Regions from separate parts of the Candidatus Clostridium stratigraminis genome, predicted to be linked through region 2. Evidence: riboswitches for the same ligand, from Rfam matches in the RefSeq annotation. Region 2 holds a riboswitch; the other holds the start of a gene.
The links. A riboswitch is a leader RNA that binds a small molecule or an ion and turns the genes downstream of it on or off. The one in region 2 is predicted to bind FMN.
Positions count from the first base shown of each region.

Region 1: linked by a shared signal. The riboswitch ahead of ACJDUG_RS04200 (ECF transporter S component) and the one ahead of ribD (bifunctional diaminohydroxyphosphoribosylaminopyrimidine deaminase/5-amino-6-(5-phosphoribosylamino)uracil reductase RibD) in region 2 are both predicted to bind FMN.

Region 1 is NZ_JBJHZZ010000001.1:845,505-858,364, reverse strand. Features, by position in the region: gene fdrA (acyl-CoA synthetase FdrA) at 1-754, opposite strand, end outside; gene ACJDUG_RS04210 (oxamate carbamoyltransferase subunit AllH family protein) at 738-1,712, opposite strand; gene ACJDUG_RS04205 (PucR family transcriptional regulator) at 1,898-3,583, shown strand; FMN riboswitch at 3,667-3,791, shown strand; gene ACJDUG_RS04200 (ECF transporter S component) at 3,891-4,481, shown strand; gene ACJDUG_RS04195 (MerR family transcriptional regulator) at 4,535-5,296, opposite strand; partial or broken gene ACJDUG_RS04190 (glutaredoxin family protein) at 5,579-5,869, shown strand; gene ACJDUG_RS04185 (GNAT family N-acetyltransferase) at 5,975-6,541, opposite strand; gene ACJDUG_RS04180 (GNAT family N-acetyltransferase) at 6,556-6,957, opposite strand; gene ACJDUG_RS04175 (Nif3-like dinuclear metal center hexameric protein) at 7,028-7,873, opposite strand; gene ACJDUG_RS04170 (hypothetical protein) at 7,926-8,432, opposite strand; gene ACJDUG_RS04165 (hypothetical protein) at 8,483-8,812, opposite strand; gene ACJDUG_RS04160 (RNA polymerase sigma factor) at 9,144-9,647, shown strand; gene ACJDUG_RS04155 (sigma factor regulator N-terminal domain-containing protein) at 9,640-10,626, shown strand; gene ACJDUG_RS04150 (DUF871 domain-containing protein) at 10,741-11,829, opposite strand; gene ACJDUG_RS04145 (copper homeostasis protein CutC) at 12,006-12,758, opposite strand; gene ACJDUG_RS04140 (Sapep family Mn(2+)-dependent dipeptidase) at 12,751-12,860, opposite strand, start outside.
Region 2 is NZ_JBJHZZ010000005.1:29,039-41,898, forward strand. Features, by position in the region: gene ACJDUG_RS09415 (DUF2935 domain-containing protein) at 1-711, opposite strand, end outside; gene ACJDUG_RS09420 (RNA polymerase sigma factor) at 1,075-1,596, shown strand; gene rsiV (anti-sigma-V factor RsiV) at 1,641-2,531, shown strand; gene ACJDUG_RS09430 (hypothetical protein) at 2,721-3,770, opposite strand; gene ACJDUG_RS09435 (nitroreductase family protein) at 4,034-4,600, shown strand; FMN riboswitch at 4,701-4,814, shown strand; gene ribD (bifunctional diaminohydroxyphosphoribosylaminopyrimidine deaminase/5-amino-6-(5-phosphoribosylamino)uracil reductase RibD) at 5,002-6,093, shown strand; gene ribE (riboflavin synthase) at 6,179-6,829, shown strand; gene ACJDUG_RS09450 (bifunctional 3,4-dihydroxy-2-butanone-4-phosphate synthase/GTP cyclohydrolase II) at 6,950-8,158, shown strand; gene ribH (6,7-dimethyl-8-ribityllumazine synthase) at 8,290-8,751, shown strand; gene ACJDUG_RS09460 (polysaccharide deacetylase family protein) at 8,844-9,611, opposite strand; gene ACJDUG_RS09465 (hypothetical protein) at 9,796-10,299, shown strand; gene ACJDUG_RS09470 (M20 family metallopeptidase) at 10,440-11,546, opposite strand; gene ACJDUG_RS09475 (aspartate aminotransferase family protein) at 11,656-12,816, opposite strand; gene argB (acetylglutamate kinase) at 12,798-12,860, opposite strand, start outside.

The DNA of each region.
Region 1 (12,860 bases), on a different contig from region 2:
TAACTTTAGTAGATGGATCATCTATTAGAGCCTTAAAGCCTTCTAGCATCATAATACCGCCTACTTCACTTTTAAGATCCCTTCCTCCTGTTCCAATAACCTGAGAAACCCCACTACCTAATTTATCAATTATTACTGTAACTTCCTGGGTACCTGTACCTGAAGCACCTACTATTCCAATATCTCCCTTACTAACTACATTAGCGAAGCAGAGAGGAATTCCATTTATAATTGCTGTACCGCAGTCGGGTCCCATTACTAAAAGACCTTTCTCTCTTCCTAGTATCTTAAGATCAATTTCTTCTTCAACTGTTACGTTATCACTAAAAAGCATTACATGAAGGTTGCTTAAAAGAGCTTTTCTTGCTTCCTCAGCTGCATATTTTCCTGGAAGAGAAATTACTGCCATATTAGCACCCTTAAGCTGCTTTACAGCTCCTTGCAAGGTTCGAGCCTTTATTTCAGCTTCACCTTCATCTTTTTTAGAGTTTAAAAGCTCATCTACCTTCCTTACTATTTTTTCTAATGCATTTTCTTCTTCTGAAGCAGCTGCAATAAAAAAGTCATTAGGTGTAAGCATCTCTATTTCTTCATTTGACAAATTTAAATTAGCACATAGTTCCTTATTTAAATCTGTAGCCATACCAACTATAACTTCTTTTACTCCCTGCATCTTCTTAATTTCTTTAGTTATTAGCATAAGAGCTACGGAATCATAGTAAGTATTTTTTCGTGTTTCAATGCATAGCATCATTTAGCCAAAACCTCCTATACCTTAAATTAGTCATTATTCTGCACCCTGTGTATACACCAAGTGCTGTATCAGTTCCAGATGTTTCTCCAAAACCAATGGTATTAATTAAAGCTTTAATTACTTTTTCCCCTTCTATTTCATGTAAAATTGAATGCAATAATTGTCTTACAGCTTCATTGCTCCTTCCAAGACTTGAATGTTTCAGCATTTCCGCGCTTACCTTAGTTGTTTTTTTAAGCCCACTTTTTATTAGCTCCATATTAAATGTGTAAATAGCTGCAATATTTAACTTATAATAATCACCTAAATATACAAAAGAAATCATCATACCACATATAAAATCATCCATTGACGGTGTAAGGCCTGTACCAAAACCTATAACTTTATCTGCTGCATTAGATATTTTTTCTATATCAAATGCTGCTGTTATATTCATGAAATTAATAAATCTATTTCTTATAAAGTTAAAATTAGCATCAATATGATTAATGGGAAATGTCATCAAATTTAGTTCTGGCATTTCACTAACTAAAATATTTATTAGCGGCCCTATGCCATAAAGGTTACCTTTTGTTATTATTGCATTTTCTACAACTACTAGATTATCTAATATATTCTTCTCAGCCAGAGCAGAAGGTTTTAGTTCTGCTTCTGAACCCCATAGTTTTACATTTTGTAAATTTATATAAATATTTCCCTTAGAAGAAATGATACCGTTTACATTTATCTCCATCTTTAAGTCTTGCTTAAACCCTATGTTAATAAAGTTTGTTTGAACTTCAGCATCAACAGTTAAGCTCATGGGACCCATATATTTATCTTTGCTTAATATTGTTATAAATTTATCATTCAGCGCTATATTACAGGCATTTTTAAATACGGAATGGATTTGTCCTTCTAAATTCTTTTGCCCTGTAATATAATTCATTAAATCCTTACATATATAAATAGCTCTCAAAGTAAACCATTCCTTTATTAAGATTCTATTACTTAAATTCTATATTTATTTTTCTTTACCTTTGTTGTAATATTCTAAATATTTAATAAATTAATTGTTGATTGTTTACAAGAATCAAGGTAAAATGTGGTATATGAGCCTTTTTAAGGGCGCTACTTTATTGTTAATTTTATAGGGGGTATATCATGTTCAGCTATTTAGGAATATCTATTGAAAATCTTTTAAACCTAGACATTCTTAAAGGTTCAAAGATTTTGGCAGGCAGGTCAGGCTCATCAAAGAGAATAACAAAGGTAAATGTTATGGAAGTTCCTGATATAATTGAATGGGTAAGCGATGGCGAACTCCTTATTACTACTGCTTATTCAATAAAGGATAATATAAATGTGCTGCTTGATATAATTCCAAAGTTAAAAGAAAAAGGTGTTGTAGGTCTTGGCATTAAGGTAGGAAGATATGTTAGAGAGCTGCCCTCAAATATAATAGAATTAGCTGATAAGTTAGAATTTCCTATAATTGAACTTCCCTTTTGTGTTTCTCATACTGATTTAATCTCTGTAATCCTCACTGAAGTTATAAACAATCAAATGAATATGCTAATTAATATAGAAGAATTCAGTAGAGAAATAATGGACATTATGACAAAGGGGGGTGGTCTTAAGGAAATAGGTAAAAAGCTTTATGAGAACATCGGTAATTCGCTAGCTATCTATGAAAGTATGCAGGACAGTACAGAAATTTTCTGTGAAGATCTAACTCATATAAGTATTATAGAAAAGATAATTTATAATTATATAAGCACAAAAAATTCAACTTTCCATGAGGAAGGCGGTAAGAATTATGACCTAAGCCGAGATAATTTTAATGGTAAATATACCGAACGCAGAACTATACCTATTGTTATAGATAATGTTGATTACGGCTTTATTTTTATATGGCTTGATAATAGAGTCTTGTCACCAATTGATAACATGCTTATTGAATCCTATGTACATATTATAGCCTTAGAATTTGTAAAAAGGCTATCTTTGTATAACATGGAAAGTAATTATAAGCTTGAATTCTTTGATAATCTTTTAAGTAGTAATAAAAGTAATCAAGCAATTGCCTTGGAAAAGGCAAAAAACTTTAATTTCAATAAAGAACTTAAATATGCATTGATTATAATTTCACTAAAAGATATATATAAACAAATAAAACACACTGAAAATAATATGAATTTAATACAAGATAGTATTAACAGTTTAATGTTTATTATAAACAGAAAAATTAAACACCAAAATGCAAGCATAATTTATGTAGATAAAAGTGATAGAATTTTAATATTATTCGGCTGTGAAAATTCAAAAGGTGATACAGTAATAAAAAATGAAGTTCTGTGTTTTTGTTCAGATATTCTTAAAGAAGCTCAGAAAAGATTTAATAAAAACCAGCTTATTATGGGCATAGGCCGTGCTTATAAAGGAGTTACTGAGCTTTATAAAAGTCATGAGCAGGCTAAATTAATTGTAGAAAATTTAAGCAAAAGCAAATCTGGTAATATTATACATTACGATGATTTAGGCATCTATCGAATACTTTCTTATGATGGTCTTCAAAATGAACTTATGGAATTCTGCATAGATAATATAAAGCCCCTTATTGATTATGACAAGGATAATAAAACAGAGCTTATAAAAACCTTAAAAATTTATTTTGAATGTAATGGAAATATGAAAAAAATCTCTGAAAAGATGTACATGCACTATAACACTATTATATATCGATTACAGAAGATTAGAGAAATAACAGGCGTTAATATTGATGATTCTGACAGCAGGCTAAATCTTGAAATTGCCTTAAAAGCAATAGAAGTGCTGAAAATGAATTAACAAACTTTATTAATAAAGTTTTTTTAATGTTACCTTGTTAAATTATTATTTATGGTGTATAATTTAATTGTAAAAGTTAATATGATTATCTTCAGGGCAGGGTGACCATATATTGGGATTCCCTACCGGCGGTATAGCCCGCGAGCCTTATGGCAGATTCGGTGTAACTCCGAGGCCGACAGTAAAGTCTGGATGAAAGAAGATGTGTATTAGATTTGATTAGTTTGCCCTGACTTTTTGTCAGGGCTTTTAATTTTCTAAAGCATTTGTACAAACTCCCTTGAAGATCTTCTAAAGGAGGATATTTATGAAAAATAACAAATTAAACAAGCTTATTAAAATTTCCCTACTAGGTTGTATCGCATTTATTCTTATGTATATTGAAATTCCATTGCCAATATTCCCAAGCTTCTTAAGAATTGATATTGGTGATTTACCTGCTCTTCTGGGGGCCTTTGCCTTCGGACCAATGGCTGGTGTATTAGTTGAATTAATTAAAAATATACTTTATGCAATATTCAAAGGAAATACTGCACTAATAGGTGAATCAGCAAACTTTATAATTGGATCTGTACTTGTCATTACAACAGGAATAATATATAAGAAGAAAAAGACTAAAAAAGGAGCTCTTTTAGGTTTACTCGCAGGCGGAATTGCAATGACCTTAGCCGGCGCTGTGCTTAACTACTACGTACTATTACCATTATATGAAACAGTTTTAGGCTTTAAGATTTCTGCTGTTGTTGGTATGGGAGCCGCAATAAACCATAATGTTAAAGACCTAAATTCCTTTATTATTTGGATTATTGTTCCTTATAATATTCTAAAAGTATTTGTTGTTTCAATTGTAACCTTGGCTGTATACAAGAGTGTATCTCCTATATTGCATGAAAGATAAAAATAAGGACCGCAATGATAAAATACCTAGTCTTTATCATTACGGCCCTTTTCTTATTTAATTCCAGTATAAATCAGTATTGCATCTTTTAGAAATTCTGCTGTTCCTGGCTGCTCTTTATCATAATAAGAAGTAAATCTTTCATCAGCAACATACATTTGTGCTAGGCCTGCATGTGCTTCCTTACTATAATTGTCCCAGTAAAAGCTAACCCACTGACGATGTAAGTCTGCTGCCTTTTGAGCAAGTTCTGAAGCTGGATTACCTGCCGTAAAGGCTTCATTTAAAGTTTTCATAACTTCCTTTTCTAAATTTGTGATTTCATTATATTCTTCTTCTGTCATACCCTTAAGTTTTTTATTTGACTTATTAATAGCCTCAACACCATATTTTTCACGTATTTCCTTACCATATTTCTTTTCATTTTCTTCAAGCATATTTTTCTTAAAGCCTTCAAATTTTTCCTTATTTGACATCTCAATTCTCCCCTCTTTTAATTCAATAGTTTTTTCAACATTAGAAATTAGTATATTCAACTGTAGTCTTTTTTCCAGGAGTTTAGACTTGTGTTCTTTAAGTGCTTTTATTCCATCGAAATTAGGTGAAGTAATAATATCTTTAATACTCTCTAAGCTTACACCAAGTTCTCTATAAAAAAGAATTTGCTGCAGCCTGTCAACTTCTTCCTGCCCATAAATGCGATAGCCTGATGAATTGATTCTTGCCGGCTTAAGAATTCCTACTTCATCATAGTATCTCAATGTACGTGTACTTACTCCTGCCATTTTACTTAGTTTTTGCACTGTATATTCCACCGCTAAACCCTCCTGTACTTTTTAATGCCCTAAATGGTTTTAATGCTTTTGCTCCAATATTTTAATGATACAAATAATCATTTAGTGACTTTAATTTTCTTACAAGCTAAATATACACCTTTACGTAACGTAAAAGTCAATAAATATTTTTATTTTTTTTAAAAATCTATAGCAAATAATATAATTAAATCGTAATATATAAATATAGTAATATATCGAGGAGGATTATTTATTATGAAAAACGTTACAATGTTTACATCAAGTACCTGACCTCATTGTTTTACTGCGAAGATGTATCTTCGAGAAAAAGGTATCGATTACCAAGAAAAAAATATTAGTACAGATAAATTAGCCAGAGCTGAGCTCATGAAAAGAGGAATTAGAGGTGTACCAGCTTTTATTATTGGAGATGAAGTAGTTGTTGGATTGGATACTGATAAAATAGAACATTTAATAGATTATGTTGTAATAAACTGTACAAAATGCCCTACAAGGTTAAGAATACCTAAAGGAAAAGGTAATTTAACAGTGACTTGTCCAAATTGTAAAAACGAGTTAAAAACAACAACTTAAAAATTTATCACTAACACTCTTGATGATACTATCAGGACATAAAGAACCTTAAAAACTTTTAGATTCTTTATGTACTGTGTCTACAGAAACTGTGGAATGGGATTTTTATATTATTCCATCCGCGGTTTCTGTTGTTTTCACCATTAATAAGTTAATCCAATATCGTTGAATGATTTCAGAAAAGGTTTCACTATAGACTTCGTTTTCTAATATTCCATTGTTGTTTTGAATAACCTTAGCTGAAGCAATATTTATTTTATCACAGGTAATTAAAACTTTATTTAGATTTAATTCTTTGCATTTTTGCAAACCTAGCTTAAGCATTAAAGTTGCATATCCCTTTCTTCTTTCTGTAGGTCTTATTGAATAACCTATATTTCCGCCCTCATTAAATAGAAATTCATTTAATTTATACCTTATATTAATCATTCCAAGAATTTTATTATCAATTGTTCTAACAAAAAAATATGTATTCGCAGGTACTCTGCCTTCTGGAATTTTAGGTAAGTCCATGTCCTTTTCAATTTTTAGCAGCCATTCATCATAATTATGGTATCGATCTAGCCCTCCAGTTCCATTGATTTCCGAATTATATTCTAGAAATTCTTGTATGTATTCATATGCTTCCTTTTCATACTCCTTAGATGGAATTATTAATCTTACATCAGTCATTTTCTCACCCCAATTTATTTTTGTTTTCTTCTCATACCACAAGATTTTGGCTCTGTATAATCAAATCCAAATTGAGAATATAGCTTATCTGCAGGTTTATTAGCAATTAAGCATACATAAGCATATTCATCAGTATTTTGATTTAAATATGAATCGATTTCTTTCATAATTATTTTTCCAAGGCCTTTACGCTGATATTCTGGATCCACCATAATATCAGAAACAACATAAGTTATTCCATAATCCCCTACAATCCTTCCAAAGGCAATAAGTTTATCCTTGTCCCACAAAGTAACTATAAATAATGAATTTTTTAAAGCAATCTCAACTTTTGATAAATCTTTTGTCCCCATCCCTGTTTTAAGCCTTAAAGAAATATATTCCTCTGCGGTCGGAGCATTATATCTAACTTCCATATCTTTTGACCTCCTTGTAAGTAAATTATTTTAATTTATCTCATTATACTATTCATTATAGCCTCACTTTTTACAGATCCTCATATATTGGTTCCCCTTCAATAAAAGTAGAAGCTAGTCCAAGTTTTTCAAAGTAACTGCAGATCTTCTGGCATGCAAACTTTTCAGTAGAGTAGTGCGTTCCCCCTAAAACATTTATAGAATTTTTTTGCTCAAGTCTATGAACCTCTGAATTATTATTTGTGGCTATACCTGTAATTAGTATACTAACCTTATTTTCAATCATTTCAGAAACAGTATCCTCATTATTTCCACCACCAGCTACTATTGCAATTTTACCATCTTTAATATTAGTATTTCCATATAAATAGAGGCTTGTACTATGACCTAGTACTTTAGAAAACTTATCCTGCAATTCTTCTATGTTTTTGCACTCAGTTTTACCAATTACACCACATAATGCTCCCCGGTATTTAGCAAATGGCTTTTCAATTTCTATTCCTATAGCATCAGCTAAAGTTACACTAGTTGAATACTGGCTGAAGTTATCCAACGGAACGTGCAAATTATATATTGAAATTCTATTTTCTTTAAATTTCTCTAACAATGTCTTTTTCATCTGATAAAATGAATTCGGTGCTCTTCTACTATCCCAAATAGATGGGTGATGCACAAATAACATGGCATTAGTTGTTCCATCATCTATAATTTTTTGCATAATTTCTTCAGTTGGAAATACAGCTGAGTAAACTTTATTAATTTCTTTAGTAAAGTCACAGACAAGTCCCATACTTCTTTCTTTGAAATTAAGACAAAGATATTCTTCTACTTCCCCCATATATCTAGCCCAATCATCCTGCAATTCTTTAAAAATAAAATCTCTTTCTAATTGATTATATAACTCCATTGCTTTCATAAGCCGCCTCCAAATATATTGAATGTTATTCCTCACATAATTGAGTATAATTTTAATTGCTTCCCCAGTAGCTTCTTGCTAACTCTTTTAATTCACCTGTTAGTGGGTTAATAATAAAATATTTTTTCTCATCCTTTAAAGTAACTTCATAATAATATACTCTATTTGAGACAAACAATTGCTTAGGATTATTAATAACAGGAATAGTATCACTAGCATAGGTTAAATCAGTAAACAAATAATTTTCGCTTTGAGCTAAATTCTGCTTAACTATCTCTTTGCCCTTATTATAGGTATAGTTTGGTAAGGTAAAATAGATTACTAAAGGTAAAAAAATTGATATTGCTAATATTATTGTGATTCTTATTTTCAAATAAGGCCTTTCTATTCTAAATAACCACATATAAAAAAGCGGCTGAAGTATCAATGGTATAAAAATGCCAACCTGATAGACTCCTGCATAATTCATTACTATTTTGTACGCAAAATATATTTCAAATAAAGTTATTACAATAATGCCAGTGATTACGACCTTCTTTGTTTTATTATTAATAGACATTACCTAACCCCTTTCTATTAATAGTCCAGCATTAAGAAAACCACATTAGCTTAAGGGCCTGTTCCAGCACTTGTAACTTTCCATCCTTTACTACTATGTTTTAGATAAAAAAATGAAATATTAGAGCTAAACTCCTTGTCTGTTACACCACTTACTATAAATTGCTGACCATAGTTTGTATCTGTAATTTTAGATTCTTCAATTTTAATATTTTGCTTAGAATAATTTAATGATTTTACCTTACAATATTTTAATATTGCCTCATTGGGTGATAATGATGGCAAGTCTAGCCAATACAAATAAGATAAATATATAAAAACAGCTGCTATCACAAGAAATAATTTAAATTTGGGCCTTTTTAATATATTATTAGCTTTCATACACTTCACACCTAAAATAGCTTATTTAATAGTAAGTTTTCAAAATTTTGTTCTTCAATATAATTATTATAAAAATATAAGTTCAAACTGTTTTCCAACTTATTGTATGCTAATTATAACATTAATTTCAATATAATGTATATGATTATAGACTCAAATCTCCTATAGACAAAATAGGTTTTATTACATGACTTATAAACCTTGCCTTCCAAGTACCTTCTCTTTAATTTAACTTTCTTATAAATATTTTTCATAACCCATGTTTACATTTTAATGGTAGAATTGTCTTATTAATATAAAGGCGTATTAATTTCGCAGAAAGGAGGGAAAAATGGATACCCAGCTGCTGCTAGAATTGTATAAAAAGCAATCAAAAATTATAATGGGATATTTAATTAAAAACGGATGCAGTAGGGAAGAAGCTGAAGATATAGTCCAAAACAGCTTTATTAAAGCAATTAAATACATGGATGGTGTATCTAGAGAAAAGCTTCCCTCCTGGTTATTTAAAGTATCTTTAAATGAATTTAGAAACTTAATGAAGAAACAGAAAAGACTTTATCAAATAAGTATTGATGAAGAAGGTTTTGCTAATCAGCTTACAGTAGAAGAAGACTTTACTGAAGATTTATTAATAACTGAACGTAATAATGAGGTGAAAGACCGTCTTAACAAGTTAAAAGATGGATATAAAGACCTGTTAATTTTAAAATATGCTATGGAGCTTTCCTATAAGGAAATAGCATTATTACTAGGTCTAAAAGAGTCCGTAGTTAAAACTTATCTCTATAGAGCAAGAAAGGAATTTGAAAGGATGTGGTTAAATAATGGATAACAATTTAGAGGAATTGTTTAATGAAGATAAATTAAAGAAAGCTATAAGAAAGGGTAAGTTAAAATCCACAATAAGGACCATAATTATATCATTGGTAGTCACACTTTTAGTTATAGCAATTGGCTCCTATCTCAATACAAAAATCAGCCTAAAATTGAGTGAAGAAGCTTTTAAACAACATGAGGAGTTGGTAAAACTTACTGTTCCTAATGGCTATATAAGTGAATCTATAGATACTCTTGGATTTTTAGGAGGAAAAGGCGCCTACAAAATTTCTAGAGTTATAGGAAATAAACCTGTTGAAATACAGGAGAATGTATCAGTTTTTGGCTATTTTCAAAATAGTAAGTTGTTGCCCTTTTTAGGTCTTAGTTTAAATTACCCTGTTACAAGATATCAAGGAGGTTATAACGGTAATGAAGTAGGACCGTGGTCTGAAAGTTATACCCAAACCGGCTACAGAAAAATGATGTTTTTTCATCCTGAAATTAATTATAAAGGTTATAAAAATGACTTAAATGAATTAGATAAAATTTCCGATGATAAAATAATTGAACTTGCTATATCCTTCGATAAACCATACAAACTGGTTGACGCTCAGTTCTTGCTTGGAAAAATAGCTCCAACTTGGTATTGGTTGGATGCTTATACAAAGGAAGACATGAAAATGTTTAAAAAGGATGCTGACATGCATGCTGGTGCTGGTGCCTATATAGACGAATTTAATGCTATTGGAGTAAATGTTAAGCCAATGCATTTTGATACATCCTATAATGAATTGTTAATAACTTTACAAAACCCTAAACTCGAAAAATATAACTCAATATATAATGAAATGATGGCAAAAGGCTATAGAACCTATAGTGATGTATCAATATTAGGATGCATAGTTTACGGCACAAAGTCTCAATTAAAAGAACTAATAGGAAACACCCATATAAAAGCTTCTTCCTTTGGAGTAATTACAACTATTTATTAAATATAAAGAAGCACCTCCCATTTTCGTTTTGGGAAGCGCTTCTTTTTTAGTCTTTATTTATATGAATTTAAGTGTTACTTTTAATATTATATCTTCTATTTTCAGTTCTCAATGTTACTTAATAAATCCAAAAGGATATTCAGGTTTTAATAAATCTAATAGAATTAATTCCTGCTCAGGTATTCTAGCTACAAAATTTCTCTGTCCATCATTAGGCATATCTTTTGTAACAATTTCAAGCTCACCGCGATAATGAGATAAATTATCGTTAACTATTACTACGTCGCCTTTATGGAAGAATTCACTGTCATGTTTACGGTATGGAATGTTTTTATTTTTATAATTAAGTCTCGGCATACTGCTGCGTACCATATAGTCTGAAGCGTCACCTCTGCCGTAATGAGGAAAATTAAATATGATATTTTTCTCGTTCTCAGTAATATTAGCATCAAGCTCCAACTTAAAGGTGGTTTTTGATTTATCAATTTCTGATATTGCTTTTAGCTCCTCCTCTGTAGCGTAGGCATTTCCAATTAAAACATCATCAATTATATTAGTTGCAAGGAGATGTCTTACTTGTAAATCTATTGGTAAATTTCTGTGGATTTCACAGGTTGGCAGGCCTTCATATACAGGCCAAGGTCCAAAGGTATTCTCGTTATTGCTGGAAACAAATGCAGCCATAGTAAAGCCTAAAACTTTATATTTATTAGTAAAATCCATAAATTTATTCCATCCAAGCCCTGTATATTTCTGTGGATAGAAATTATGGCAGACTATCATGTTATGCTTATTTGCTCCTCTTTCAAGCATTAAATCCAAAGCTGTATTTTGACTTCCATTAAATTCAATAGGAATGCCATAGGAGTTATGGGTAATTGCAATGTCTTCCATATCGCTAAAATGTCCATCCAGACGAATAATATCAACCTTCATATCATGAAATAGTTTTAAATTAAGGGGGGTGGCTCCAAGATGTGCAAATACTTCTGGATTTGTATCTACCCCAACAATAAAGCCAAGTTTATGTGCTTCTTCCATAAATCTTGTGAATTTATCCATGATAATTTCTTTTGGTTCCTTTACTGATAATAAACAAGTAAAAATTCTAGTAAAGCCATATTTTGCAGCCAGCTTCATGTATGCATAATCTTTTTCTTCTGTAGAATGTTCAGGATAAACAGATATTCCCATTCTATGCATTTTTAATATTCCTCCCTATGATTACATTTTTGATTTTCTTTTTTAGCTTTCTATTTTTATATTTGATTTTTATTTATAATTGTAGTTCTTTTTTAATTATAATTCTTTTTATTTGTAGCTTTTTTTAATTGTAGTTCTTTTTAATTTCACTTTGTTAATTTTATTTATATTTAATGCTATAGTTCTTCATTAACTACCTTTACTAGCTCACTAACTAGCTTAGAGTCAACTACATCATAGGAAAATTCATCCTTGCCATAGGCATAGGTAACATGATTTTTAGTTGTCGTCTTATCTATGAGCCAGGCTTTGCAGGAGCTGTGAATTTGGGTAATACCCGTATATTCCATAAGGTCTTTGGCATTTCCAGCATTAACTCCACTGCCAGCTAGAATTTGAATTTTATGTCCATACTTTTCCTGAAGTACTTTCAATAGGCCTTTTCCATCTACAGCCTTTGCTTCTAAACCGCTAGTTAAAATACGGTCTATACCTAGCTTAATTAAAGTTTCTGCAGCTTCAAAGGGATCACTGACACAATCAAAGGCCCTATGAAATACTGCTTCTTTTTCTGATCCATAGGATTTAATTAATTTAACTACTTCTTCTGTTTGCACAACATTAATATTTCCTTCATCATCTAGGCAGCCAAAGGCAATGCCGTCTGCGTCATTTTCCATTAAGAGCTTTACATCTAATAATAATGTTTCATAGTCTTCCTTTTCATAACAAAACCCTGCAGCTCTTGGCCTTGCCATGCAAATAACCTTTAAATCAGTATTTTTTTTAGTTAAAATTAGTTCTGCAATACTAGGAGTTAACCCTCCTAAATATAGTGCACTATTTAATTCCACTCTTTCCGCTTTACCTTTATAGGCCTGTAGACAATCATAATAGCTTCCACAGCACACTTCTACTATTTTATTCATAACTTTCACCACCTAGCTTTAGAAAACTTAATGCATATATTTTAGCATTCATCACAATATCTTCAATATCCATCCATTCATTTGGATTGTGCCCAATGCCCT
Region 2 (12,860 bases):
CTCCTTACTTAAGGCCTCAAACTCTTTCCCAAAGTTATTTGCCATATTGAACAATTCCTCTTCTGTAGGATCAAGCATTCCTCTTATGAAGAAGGAATGTTCCGACATTATGTCATCCCAAAAGATTTCATCCTTTAATATGTCTTTCTTACTATTGATTTCATTTCCACTTTGTAATCTTTTTAAAAGCTCAGTAAAGGTCACAGCTTCTTTTATTATGTGATTTATTAAGTGGGGGTAATTTGTTGTAAATATCCTGCAATTGAGTACATCAGCTCTAAGCTTTTTTTTGAAGTTGATAATTTTATTAGTTGCACCGAGAGAACTGTTATTAAGCATATAAACCTGTTCTTCCAGCATTGATATACCTTTGTTATCTATACCAGGTCTTATAGAACCTTCCATAGAAGTTACACCAGGGTCTATGAAAATGCCAGTAAAATATTGAGTTGCCTTTTCTGCTGCTGCAGTATATTTAGTTACAAACTCATTGGATTGCAATGCCTTTTCAGAAATAACTCCATTTGATAAGGCTGCTGTATGGGATAATAATCTTGTAAATTCATTCTTAAAGCTATCAGCTAACATTGCTAAGTTTTTGTCTCTAGGGGTAAAAGCTGCCTCTAAAAATATAGAATGTTCCTTCATTATTCGAAGGAAAAATAAATTTAATTCTAAGGACTGGCTTATAAATTTTAGCCTTTTTATCATAATATTCTCCTATTTTAATTACTTAAGCCATTATAAGTATATTCTTTACTAATACATTAAATGTCACAAGAAGTGTATATTGATATATGTAAAGCAAAGCTATATAGTTACTATTATGGAGAAAATTCTTTAAGAAGAAAGCATATAAGTCAAGAGGAATACACTTGGCTTATTTTAATTTAGTTGGTTAAACTAATTTTTTAGGAGATAATTCAAAAGAAATAAAGCTTAAACTATTTTGATGTAAGGTTATATTTTTTAAGACTATGTTCAATAATTAAACTTTTTCATTTAAGCAGGCGTCTATTAAGTGAAAGTAAGTTAAGATACGTATCTATAACAAGGAAGGGGAACTTCAGGGGAATGAGTAGAGGCAGTTTAGAAAAGCAAATAGTTGAGTTTGTTATTAAAAATAAGGAGAGTCATTATAGATTGGCCTATAGCTATGTAAGAAATGTTGAAGATGCTTTGGATATTGTACAAGAATCCATTTTTAAGGCAATTTCATCTATGGACTCATTGAAAGAACCAAGCTATATAAAAACTTGGTTTTATAGGATTATTATAAATACCTCTCTTGATTTCTTAAGAAAACAAAAGAAACTAAAGATTATAGATGAAAGGGTTCTAGAAAGTTTTGGATCTGAAGCCATAGACCAATATGAAGACTTTGACTTGAAAATAGCATTGAATAATCTGCCCGATGCTTACCGAAGTGTAATAATTCTAAGATATTTTGAAGATTTAAAGCTGAAGGAAATTGCAGAGGTGCTCAATGAAAATGTTAGCACAGTGAAAAACCGTTTATATAAGGCCCATGAGAAGCTACGGCTAAAATTAATTGATAATGAATTTAACAAGGAATACCAAAGGCGTAATAATTAATAATTATTACGTGCAGAATAAGGAATACTTAGGGGGTTAATAGGATGAATAAAGATCTATTTGAGCTTAAAAAGGAATATCTTGAAATACCCATTCCAAAAGAATTAGACTTTATAGTAAAAGGAGCTTTAAAAAAGGCAGGAGTAAAGAAAAATAATACCTTAAGAAGAATAAGTATAACAGCTGCTTCAATTGCTGTTTTAATAGCAGCACTAACCATTGGTGTTAATAGCAGTCCTGTTTTCGCAAGGAACTTAGCAAAGGTTCCTATTGTAGGTAATATTGTAAGAATCATAGCCTTTAAGGAATATGTTGTTGATGAAGGAAACTATAATGCAAAAATAAAAACTCCTGCTATACAAGGTTTAAAAAATAAAGACCTGGAAAGCAGCTTGAATGAAAAATATCTTGCTGAAAATAAAAAGCTGTATGAAGAATTTACAAAGGAAATAGAAGAGTTAAAGGGAAAAAGCGAAGCACATTTAGGTGTAGACAGCGGCTATATTGTTAAGACAGATAATGAGAATATACTATCAGTAGGCCGTTATGTAGTAAACACAGCTGCGTCTTCCTCAACAACAATGAAATATGACACCATTGACAAGCAAAGGGAGGTTTTGATAACACTACCCAGCTTATTTAAGGATAACAGCTATGTAAAAACAATAAGTAATTATATTAAAACACAGATGATAGAGCAAATGAAAGCCGATGATAGCAAAACCTATTGGGTCCACATAGATGGCAAGGAGGATGTATTCCCAGTTTTTAATGAAATAGCAGAAAATCAGAGCTTCTATATAAATCAAGAAGGTAAATTAGTAATATCCTTTGATAAATATGAAGTAGGTCCAGGAGTTATGGGAATTGTAGAATTCACAATTCCAACAGAGCTAATTAAAAATACACTGGTTGGAGATGAATATATTAAATAGAACAGCGTTAAATCTGCATTAGACTTGAAGATAAAAATAAAATATCAATTTCCATGACGGCTGAGGTTTTAAAATTAAGGCTGAAGAGGCAGAAATAACAAAGAAGGCAGAAATAGTATAAAGCTCTTTTTGCCTTCTTTATTTATTGTAGAGTTCTACTATTTATTAATATTTTGAAATGATTTGATTTTAGTCTTCAAAAATATCTTTCATTTTCACAGGCTGCATCATCATTGGATTCATTGGGGGCATCATAGGTGTCTGGCCCATAGGCATTTGATCCATCATCGGATTCATTCCAATGGATTCCATCATCATAGGGTCCATCATCATAGGTTGCATCATCATTGGGTGATGGTGGTGCATGTGCTTGGAATCAGAGCTTGTATTATGATGTCCATGATGCATCATCATAGGGCACATCATCATAGGATCCATCATCATAGGCTGCATCATCATAGGATCCATCATCATAGGCTGCATCATCATAGGATCCATCATCGTAGGTTGATGGTGGTGCATGTGCTTGGAGTCTGAGCTTGAATTATGACATCCATGATGCATTGAATCAGAGCTTGTTTTATGATGCTCATGATGCATTTGAGGCATATGGCATGGGTGCATTGGATGGCAAGGCATAATTGGATGACAAGGCATCATTGGTGGCCTCGGTTGTGGCTGTGGCTGTGGCATAGGCATAGGCATTGGTTTTGCAACTGGCTCAACATTTAGCTTCAAATTTGCCGGTTGTACTACAGGCTCTATTTTCAACTGTATTTTTATTGGTTCCATAACTATAGCTCCCATTTTTGGTGCTATATTAAGTTCCATATTACTTGGCTCCATTTTTGGGGTAATTTTTGGCTCGATGTCTAATTCCATTTTATTCGGTTCCATTTTTGGCTGTATGGTTAATCCGAAATTTTGAGGTTCCACTTTAGGCTCAATATTTAATTGAAATTGTGTTGGTTCTACCTTTGGCTGCAAAGTAATTTCTTGTTTTAACGGTGGAAGTGGTTTTATTGGCTCAACATGCTTCGGAGGCATAGGCTGAGGTGCTGGCATTGAGTGCTTCATTGGTGGCATGTGAGGCATAGGCTGAGGTGCTGGCTGTGGAATTGGCTGGATTGGAGGCTTAATATTCCTATCCTCAGCCCTATACCACCCATTATCCATCATGGGGCAAATTAGTGGATAATTAACATCTACATAGTCTGGTATTTCGTTTTTTTTATACATAGTTAAGCTCCCTTTAAAATATTACATCACTTTAATATATGCTATTCTTTTACATAGTGCCACCTGAGAACTATAAGACCTAGTTAAATAAATTTTAATGTAGCATGGGATGTTCTTGCGGCTCAATAGTTTGGATAAGTAGCATTGTAATTAAGTTAGTTACTATTTATGCAAGCAATAGGAAAGTGAAAACTGGTAACTTGATTTTCAAGTATATTAGCATTAATATTTATTTATAATAATAAAATAAATGAGGTGATGGAATGATTGGAGATTTAATAAGAAAAAACAGATCATATAGAAGGTTTTATCAAGATAAGCCAATAGAATTGGAGACCTTAAGAGAATTAATTGATTTTGCGAGACTAAGCCCTTCTGGTGCCAATAAACAAGTACTAAAATATTTTCTTTCAAATACGAAGGAGACCAATGAAAAAATATTTGCAACTTTAGGCTGGGCTGGATATTTAAAGGATTGGAATGGCCCTGAAGAAGGTGAAAAACCAAGTGCCTATATAGTTATGCTTAAGGACAAGACTCTTGGCAGTGGAATGGCTCAAGATGAAGGCATTTCAGGACAAAGTATACTTCTTGGTGCTATAGAAAAAGGATTAGGTGGATGTTTTATATTTAATATAAATAAGAAAAAATTATCAGAGGAATTAAAATTAGAAGATAGATATGAAATAGCACTTATTATAGCTTTAGGGACTCCAAAGGAAGAGGTCGTACTTGAAGAAATGGGAACTTCTGGTGATGTTAAATATTGGAGAGATGAAAATAAGGTTCATCATGTACCTAAGAGAGCTTTAGATGATATAATACTTTAGTTATGGCTGCACAGTAAGATTTTCAAGAAATGCTGAATAAAATTTAATTTATTACTTGTCAAAACATTTATACTTTGATATTATGAAACTGTAAAATTAAATAAATCTTCAGGGCAGGGTTTGATTCCCTACCGGCGGTATAGCCCGCGAGCCTTATGGCAGATTCGGTTAGATTCCGAAGCCGACAGTAAAGTCTGGATGGAAGAAGATTACAAAGCAGATGTCTAATTTTTTTGCGTTATATTCATACGTTTGAAATTAGCTTAACTCGCATTTTATGCCCTGAGATTAAACTCTCGGGGTTTTTATTTTGCTTAAAATTGGTTGTAACTTAGGAATATGCCTTTACAAAAATGGAAATAAAAAATCTATAACTAATTTTATAAAGAAGGATGAATTTTATGGATATAAAGTATATGAAAAGAGCATTAGAACTTGCAGAAAAGGGCATTGGCTATACAAATCCCAATCCCTTAGTGGGAGCTGTTATCGTTAAGGATGGACAGATTATTGGGGAAGGCTATCACGCATTATATGGAAGCAGCCATGCGGAAGTAAATGCTTTTAAAAATGCTAAATATGATGTAAAAGGTGCCACACTATATGTTACCTTAGAACCTTGTTCTCACTATGGCAATACTCCTCCCTGTGCAAATACCATTGTGGAAAAGGGTATCAAGAAAGTAATAATTGGTTTAAAAGACCCCAACCCTTTAGTGGCAGGCAAGGGAATAAAAATCCTTAAGGAAAACGGTATTGATGTTGTAACGGGAGTACTTGAGGAAGAGGGTAGGAAATTAAATGAAATATTTTTAAAATATATAACTACAAAGCTGCCTTTCTGCATTATGAAAGCAGCCATGACACTAGATGGTAAGATAGCAGCTTACACAGGTGATTCAAAATGGGTTACTGGTGAATCTTCTAGACGGTATGTTCATAAGCTTAGACACAGAGCAGCAGGAATAATGGTTGGGATTGGCACAGTGCTTGCAGATGATCCCATGTTAAACACTAGACTTGAAGATGAAGAAGGTAGTGATCCAATAAGAATTATTGTAGACACTTATGCTAGAATCCCACTTGAAGCTAAGGTGCTTAATTTAAATTCTAAAGCTAAAACAATAATTGCAGTAACAGAAAAAGCAGATAAAGAGAAGTTAGAAGCCATTAAAGAAAAGGGAGCAGAGACTATAATAACACCTATAAAAAAAAATAGGGTAGATTTAGGATATCTAATGAAAGTTCTTGGAGAAAGAAAAATCGATAGTATATTACTTGAAGGGGGCAGCAATTTAAACTATACAGCGCTGGAAGAAGGCATAGTAGATAAGGTTAACATATTTATTGCACCTAAAATCCTTGGAGGTGAAGGAGCAAAAACCCCAGTTGGAGGAGAAGGAATAGCACTTATGAAGGATGCAATAGAGCTTAAGGACATAGATATTCATCAATTTGGAAAGGACATAATGATAGAAGGCTATGTTAAGTAGTAGGTATATTAAATATGAGGCTATATTAAAAGGAGTGTATTAATTAATTTTTGCTAAATAAGGAATAGATAGAGGTGAGAAATGAATGTTTACGGGTATTGTGGAAGAGATTGGTGAAATTCAAGGCATAATAAAATCAGAAAAGTCAGCTCGAATAACTATTAAGGCATATAAGGTTTTAGAAGATGTAAAACTTGGAGACAGCATTTCTACTAATGGTGTATGCCTTACAGTTACAGCTTATAGTAGTGATAAATTCACAGTTGATGTTATGGCAGAAACCATGAGAAGGAGCAATTTAAGCAGTATTTCTAAGGGAACTTATGTGAATCTCGAGAGGGCATTAAGAGCTGGAGACAGGTTTGGCGGACACATGGTAAGCGGACACATTGATGGCACTGGAGATATAAAGTCTTTTGAACAAGAAGACAATGCAATTTGGCTTACAATTGGGGCACCTTCAGTTATTTTGAAATATATTGTGCAAAAGGGTTCAATAGCAATTGATGGAGTAAGCTTAACAGTTGCATATGTAGATGATAAGGTCTTCAAAGTTTCCATTATTCCGCATACTAAAGACGCTACAACACTAATAAAGAAGAAAACTGGTGACATAGTAAATTTAGAGTGTGATATGGTTGGAAAATATATCGAAAAGTTTTTATTGTATAAAGAACCATTGCCGGCAAAAAAGACCATAGACTTTAATTTTCTTAGTGATAATGGCTTTGTATAAAGGGTGCTTGGATTGGAAGAATTTAAAAGGTCTTTTGATGATAGTTTTCAGATGAAATTTTTCAAAACTAGATTAAAGCACTAATAATATATTAGTGAATAAAAATTGGAGGAGAAATTTATGTTTAAATTTAACGCAATTGAAGATGCAATTGAAGATATTAAGGCAGGAAAAATGGTAGTTGTTATTGATGATGAGGACAGGGAAAATGAAGGGGACCTATTAATGGCAGCAGAAAAAGTTACTCCAGAGGCTATTAATTATATGGCTAAGTATGGAAGAGGACTTATATGCATGCCTACTATAGGAAAAAGATTAAGGGAGCTTGACATCTTGCCAATGGTAAATCACAATACAGATTCCCATGAAACTGCTTTTACTGTATCCATTGATGCTGCAGATAGTACCACTGGAATATCTGCTTATGAAAGGGCAGCTACGATTTTAAAGGTTATAAATTCTAACTCAACAGCTAAGGACTTTAATAAGCCTGGGCACGTATTTCCTCTTGAGGCAAAGGAAGGTGGGGTATTAAAAAGAGCTGGGCATACTGAAGCAGCAGTAGACTTAGCAAGACTTGCTGGTTTGTACCCTGCAGGAGTAATATGTGAAATTATGAATGAAGATGGTACTATGGCAAGAACACCAGAGCTTATGGATTATGTTAAAGAGCATAAATTAAAAATTATAACCATTGCTGATTTAATAGCTTACCGTAAGGATAAAGAAGTTTTTATAAGAAGAGCTGCAGCAGCAAAATTACCTACTAAATATGGGGAATTTAATATGATAGGCTATGAGAATATATTAAATGGTGAACATCATGTTGCCTTAGTAAAAGGTGATGTATCAGATGGAAAACCTGTTTTAGTTAGAGTTCATTCAGAATGTTTAACCGGAGATGCCTTTGGTTCCTTAAGATGTGACTGCGGGCAGCAGCTTGCAGCAGCTTTGAAAAAGATAAATGAAGCAGGCAGAGGAATATTACTTTACATGAGACAAGAAGGCAGAGGCATAGGTCTTATTAATAAGATTAAGGCTTATGCACTTCAAGATGAGGGAATGGACACTGTAGAGGCAAATATAGCCCTAGGCTTTCCAGCAGATTTAAGAGACTATGGCATAGGAGCTCAAATACTTGTAGATCTTGGAGTTAAAGAAATCAATTTAATGACAAATAACCCTAAGAAAATAGCTGGTTTAACTGGCTATGGAATAGAAATATCAAACAGAGTTCCAATACAGATGAATCATAATGAAAGAAATGAATTTTATTTAAAAACAAAAAAGCAGAAGATGGGACATATGCTAAATTTTGATAAAAAATAATTATAATTAATTTAAAAATGGAGAACTTGTATAATTGACAAAAGTATTAAAAATATGTAAACAAGCAAAAGCTTGTACTAATTTGCCAATTAAAAAATTATAAACTTAAAAAAGAGAAAGGTGGAAGTAAAATGAAAATGTATGAAGGTAAATTAATAGCAGAAGGTTTAAAATTTGGAATAATTGTAGGAAGATTTAATGAATTTATTGGTGGAAAACTCTTATCTGGAGCCTTAGATGGCCTAAAACGTCATGGTGCTTTGGAAAATGAAATAGAAATAGCTTGGGTTCCAGGAGCTTTTGAAATCCCGCTAGCCGCAAAGAAAATGGCTAAATCCAAAAAATATGACGCAGTTATTTGCCTTGGAGCAGTAATAAAGGGTGCTACACCGCACTTTGATTTTGTATCCAATGAAGTATCAAAGGGTATTGCAAGTGTTTCATTAGAAACTGAAGTGCCTGTTATCTTTGGAGTTTTAACTACAGACACCATTGAACAAGCAATAGAAAGAGCTGGAACTAAATCAGGAAACAAAGGTTATGATGCAGCAGTTACAGCTATTGAAATGGCTAATTTACTGGCATCGATGTAAATATATTAAAGTGTTTTATCAATTAATTAGAATTGTATTAATGTAATTTATAAAGAAGGTACCACCCATTTTGAAATGAGCGGTACCTATTTTTAGCTTTTTTTTGTTATGGGAAAATAAAGCTCAGGAGTATCATCAGTTATGGCTTTAAACTCATAGCCCTTATCCTTATAATATTTAATTATCCTAGGCAATGCCCTGCAGGTATTTTTATGAGTGTAATCACAATGTAAAAGTAATATTATATTCCTTAGATCTTCGCTGCCTTTAGTAGCTTCCCTGTATAATCTATCTGGTGAGGCCTTAGGCCTTAAACCATCAACGGTTTCCATATTCCAATCATAAATTTTAAAATTGTAGCTGTGAAGTTTTTCCACAAACGAATTAGTAAGATGTTTTTGACTTCCACCAGGAAATCTGATTATATTGGAGGAAACCCCAGTAACTTCTTTAATTTTATCATTGCATTTTAACATTTCCTTTATAAATGCGTTTTTATTTGAATAAATTCTCTTAAATTTATGAGTGTAGGTATGTAATCCTATGCTGTGACCTTCACTTTGAATTCTAAGTACTACATCTTTGCAATCATCAATTTGGTTTCCTATAAGAAAAAAGGTGGCTTTTACATTATTCTCTTTTAAAATATCCAAGATTTTATTAGTGACATCATTACTTGGTCCATCATCGAAGGTTATATACATAACCTTCTTCCCTTCAACCGCATCCTTTTGATAGGTGGTTTGAAAAGTAACAGGACGATAAGTATTTAATTCACAGCTTTTTATATTATGAGGTTGTATTAAAGCTATAAAAAGCATACTTAAAAAATATATAAATAATTTTAGATAAATTTTCATCAATGCCTCCTAATCAAATGTCATGTACTTATTATTAGAAGTTTGTAGTTCTTTATTCAAAAATAAACTAATAAAAAATCACTCATTGTCACTCTTAATAGCTACTTTCATATATTATAGGGAAGATGAATTTAAGTTTATTGAGTCCATCTACTATTATCCATTTATATGGGGGTAACGCAGAATGCAGCATCTGGACAGCATTTTTGATGAATTTAAAGATGTTATTTTTATGGATATGGAAAGACTTTCAAGAAATTATAAATTAATTGGAAGAGGGTCAAGCAGGGCAGTTTTTGAAATTGATAAAAATTATGTTTTAAAGGTACCAACCTCAGAAAAAGGCATCTATCAATGTAGGGTGGAACATAAATTATATTCAATTGTAAATGAATATTATAAAAGATATCTTTGCCCCATAAAATTATTAGAAAATAATAGATTGCTAATGAAAAAAGCTGTTCCACTAAAAAAATCTCTATATCCTAAAGGCTTTCGAATTTATGATTTATTAAATTGGGATGATAGAAATGAGTATAGATATGATTTGAAATACTTGGCAAATACTTATGATTTGCTCTATGTTGATTTACTAAATTTAAGTTCTTGGGGTAAATTAGATGGAAGATATGTTTTAGTTGATTATGGCTGCACAAATAGGCTTTATGATGCATTTTATTCAAGGTGAATGGGGTAGGGGACTTTCTTTATTATGGCACATTCACCCTTAATTTATACAGGCTAATGGAATGCAAGAAAAGTCCCTAAACCACATTCATACCACATTACTATACTAATGTTTCAGAAGAAACATTAGTATGATATATTTTAGGACGTTATGGCGGCACTAATTAAGTAAATTCCATTGAACAGTACATCTTCAGAAGCGTTAAAGTATGGAGAATGAAGGGGATAATGCCCCTTTTCTTTATCAGAAATTCCAAGTCTAAAGTGCACTGAAGGAATCTTTTCTGCAAAAAATGCAAAATCCTCAGAAGCAAAGGTTTTTTCTGCTGGGAGAACATTCTCCTGGCCAATTAAATTTTTAGCTAAGTCAATAAAGCTTTTAGTCAAGAGATTGTCACATATTAATGGTGGATATTGAAAGTCATAATATATTTCACTAATACATCCGTATTTTTTTGCAGCTAAGGCTGCAAATTCAAATATATCTTCATGAATTTTATTTCTTAATTCCTTGTTAAATGTTCTAACAGTTCCCTTAAGTAAGCATTCATTAGCTATAACATTAGGTGTATCTCCGCACTGCAAGGATGAAAAGGTAATTGTATGAGAAGATAGGGGATCAGTTTCTATTCTGGATTTTAAATTCATGGTTTCAATAAAATCAATAGCTGGATAAAGTGGATTTTTACATAAATGTGGCATAGCTGCATGGCCGCCCTTACCAATAAACTTTATATGAAAGTCATCAACCGAGGCCATAGTAGGACCACTGGAAACTTCAATAGTACCAACCTTTACCTCAGGCCAAACATGAAAGCCAATCATACTAGTAACTGAAGGATTTAAAAGCACATCTCCCTTAATCATAGGAAGGGCCCCACCATCAGCCTCTTCTGCTGGCTGAAAAATAAATTTCACACATTTTTTATAGCCAAGCTTTTTAAGGATTAATGCTGTTCCGCATACAATGGCCATATGATAATCATGTCCACAAGCATGTGAGATCCCATTTACTGGTAGTGCATCCATATCAGCTCTGATAGCAATGCAGCTTTCCCCTTCATTTAAGATAGCTACCACTCCAGTTCCAGCTAATTTCTCAGTTTTTAAGCCCAAATCCTTACAAAACTTTATAATAATTTCTTGGGTTTTGAATTCTTTATGAGATAACTCAGCGTTCTCATTAAGTTTTTTTCTAAGCTCTTTTAAAGTATCAATATTTTCATCAATTAACTTTTTTATATCCAAATGTTTACCCACCTTTCTGTTAAAAATTGAGCCACGAGAAACGTCCCTGTGGCTCATTTAACCTCTTAGCTAGTAACCTACAAAAATTAAGTAACTAATAAGTAAAAACTTACATGGATGCCATTACTTTTTCTATAATATTTAATGCGGCATCCATATCTCCCTTTGAAACATTTAGTGGAGGCAGTAATCTAACTACGTCTGAACCTGCAGTAACAACTAAAAGCCCATGCTCAAAGCAAGCATTCATAAAGGTTTTAGGATCTTTCATGCTTATACCGATTAAAAGTCCCATACCTTTTACTTCATTAATGACTCCGTATTTATCTTTAAGCTTTAATAGGTTTTCTTTTAAATATGCACCTTTTTCATCAACAGACGCAATTACTCCACCATCAATAAGTTCATTAAGTACAGCTAAGGAAACAGCGCATCCAAGAGGATTACCGCCATAGGTACTTCCATGATCTCCAGGCTTTAATGCAGCTGCTCTATCATTAACCATAAAAGCTCCAATAGGAAAACCACCGCCTAGGGCCTTAGCTATGGAAATAACGTCAGGAACTACTCCAAACTTTTTATAGGCAAAAAGGCTTCCAAGTCTCCCCATGCCGCATTGAATCTCATCAAAAATTAATAGTGCATCATATTTGTCACAAAGGTTTCTTGCCTCTAGTAAAAATTCAACTTCAGCTGTAACAATTCCACCTTCACCTTGAATTGGCTCGATTATAATACCGCATACATTTTCATTAAAGTTTTTTCTTAAATCCTGAATATCATTGAACTTAACAGCTTTAACTCCGTTCATTAAAGGGGTAAAGTCCATTTGATATTTTGGCTGACCAGTAACTGAAAGAGCCCCAATACTTCTTCCATGAAAGGAATTTTCCATGTAAAGAATTATATTTTTGTTTTCACTCCCATTAAGTTTGCCATATTTTCGAGAAGCCTTCAGTGCACCTTCCACAGCCTCAGTACCGCTGTTACAAAAGAATACTTTGCTAAGGTCAGAGTTTTCTACTAATTTATCAGCAAGAGCAGTATGCTCAGTATTCCAATAATAATTTGAAATATGCATTAGCTTTTTACTTTGCTCATTTATAGCGTTAACAACTGCAGGATGGCTGTGACCTAAGCAGTTTACAGCTACTCCAGATACAAAATCTACATATTCTTTACCGTTAATATCATAAATTTTGCTGCCTAATCCCTTTTCAAAAACTACATCAAATCTTCCATAAGTGTTCATTACACTATCTTTTGACATTTTGATTCCTCTCTTTCAGTAATTATTTTTGTTCCGCTGTTTGT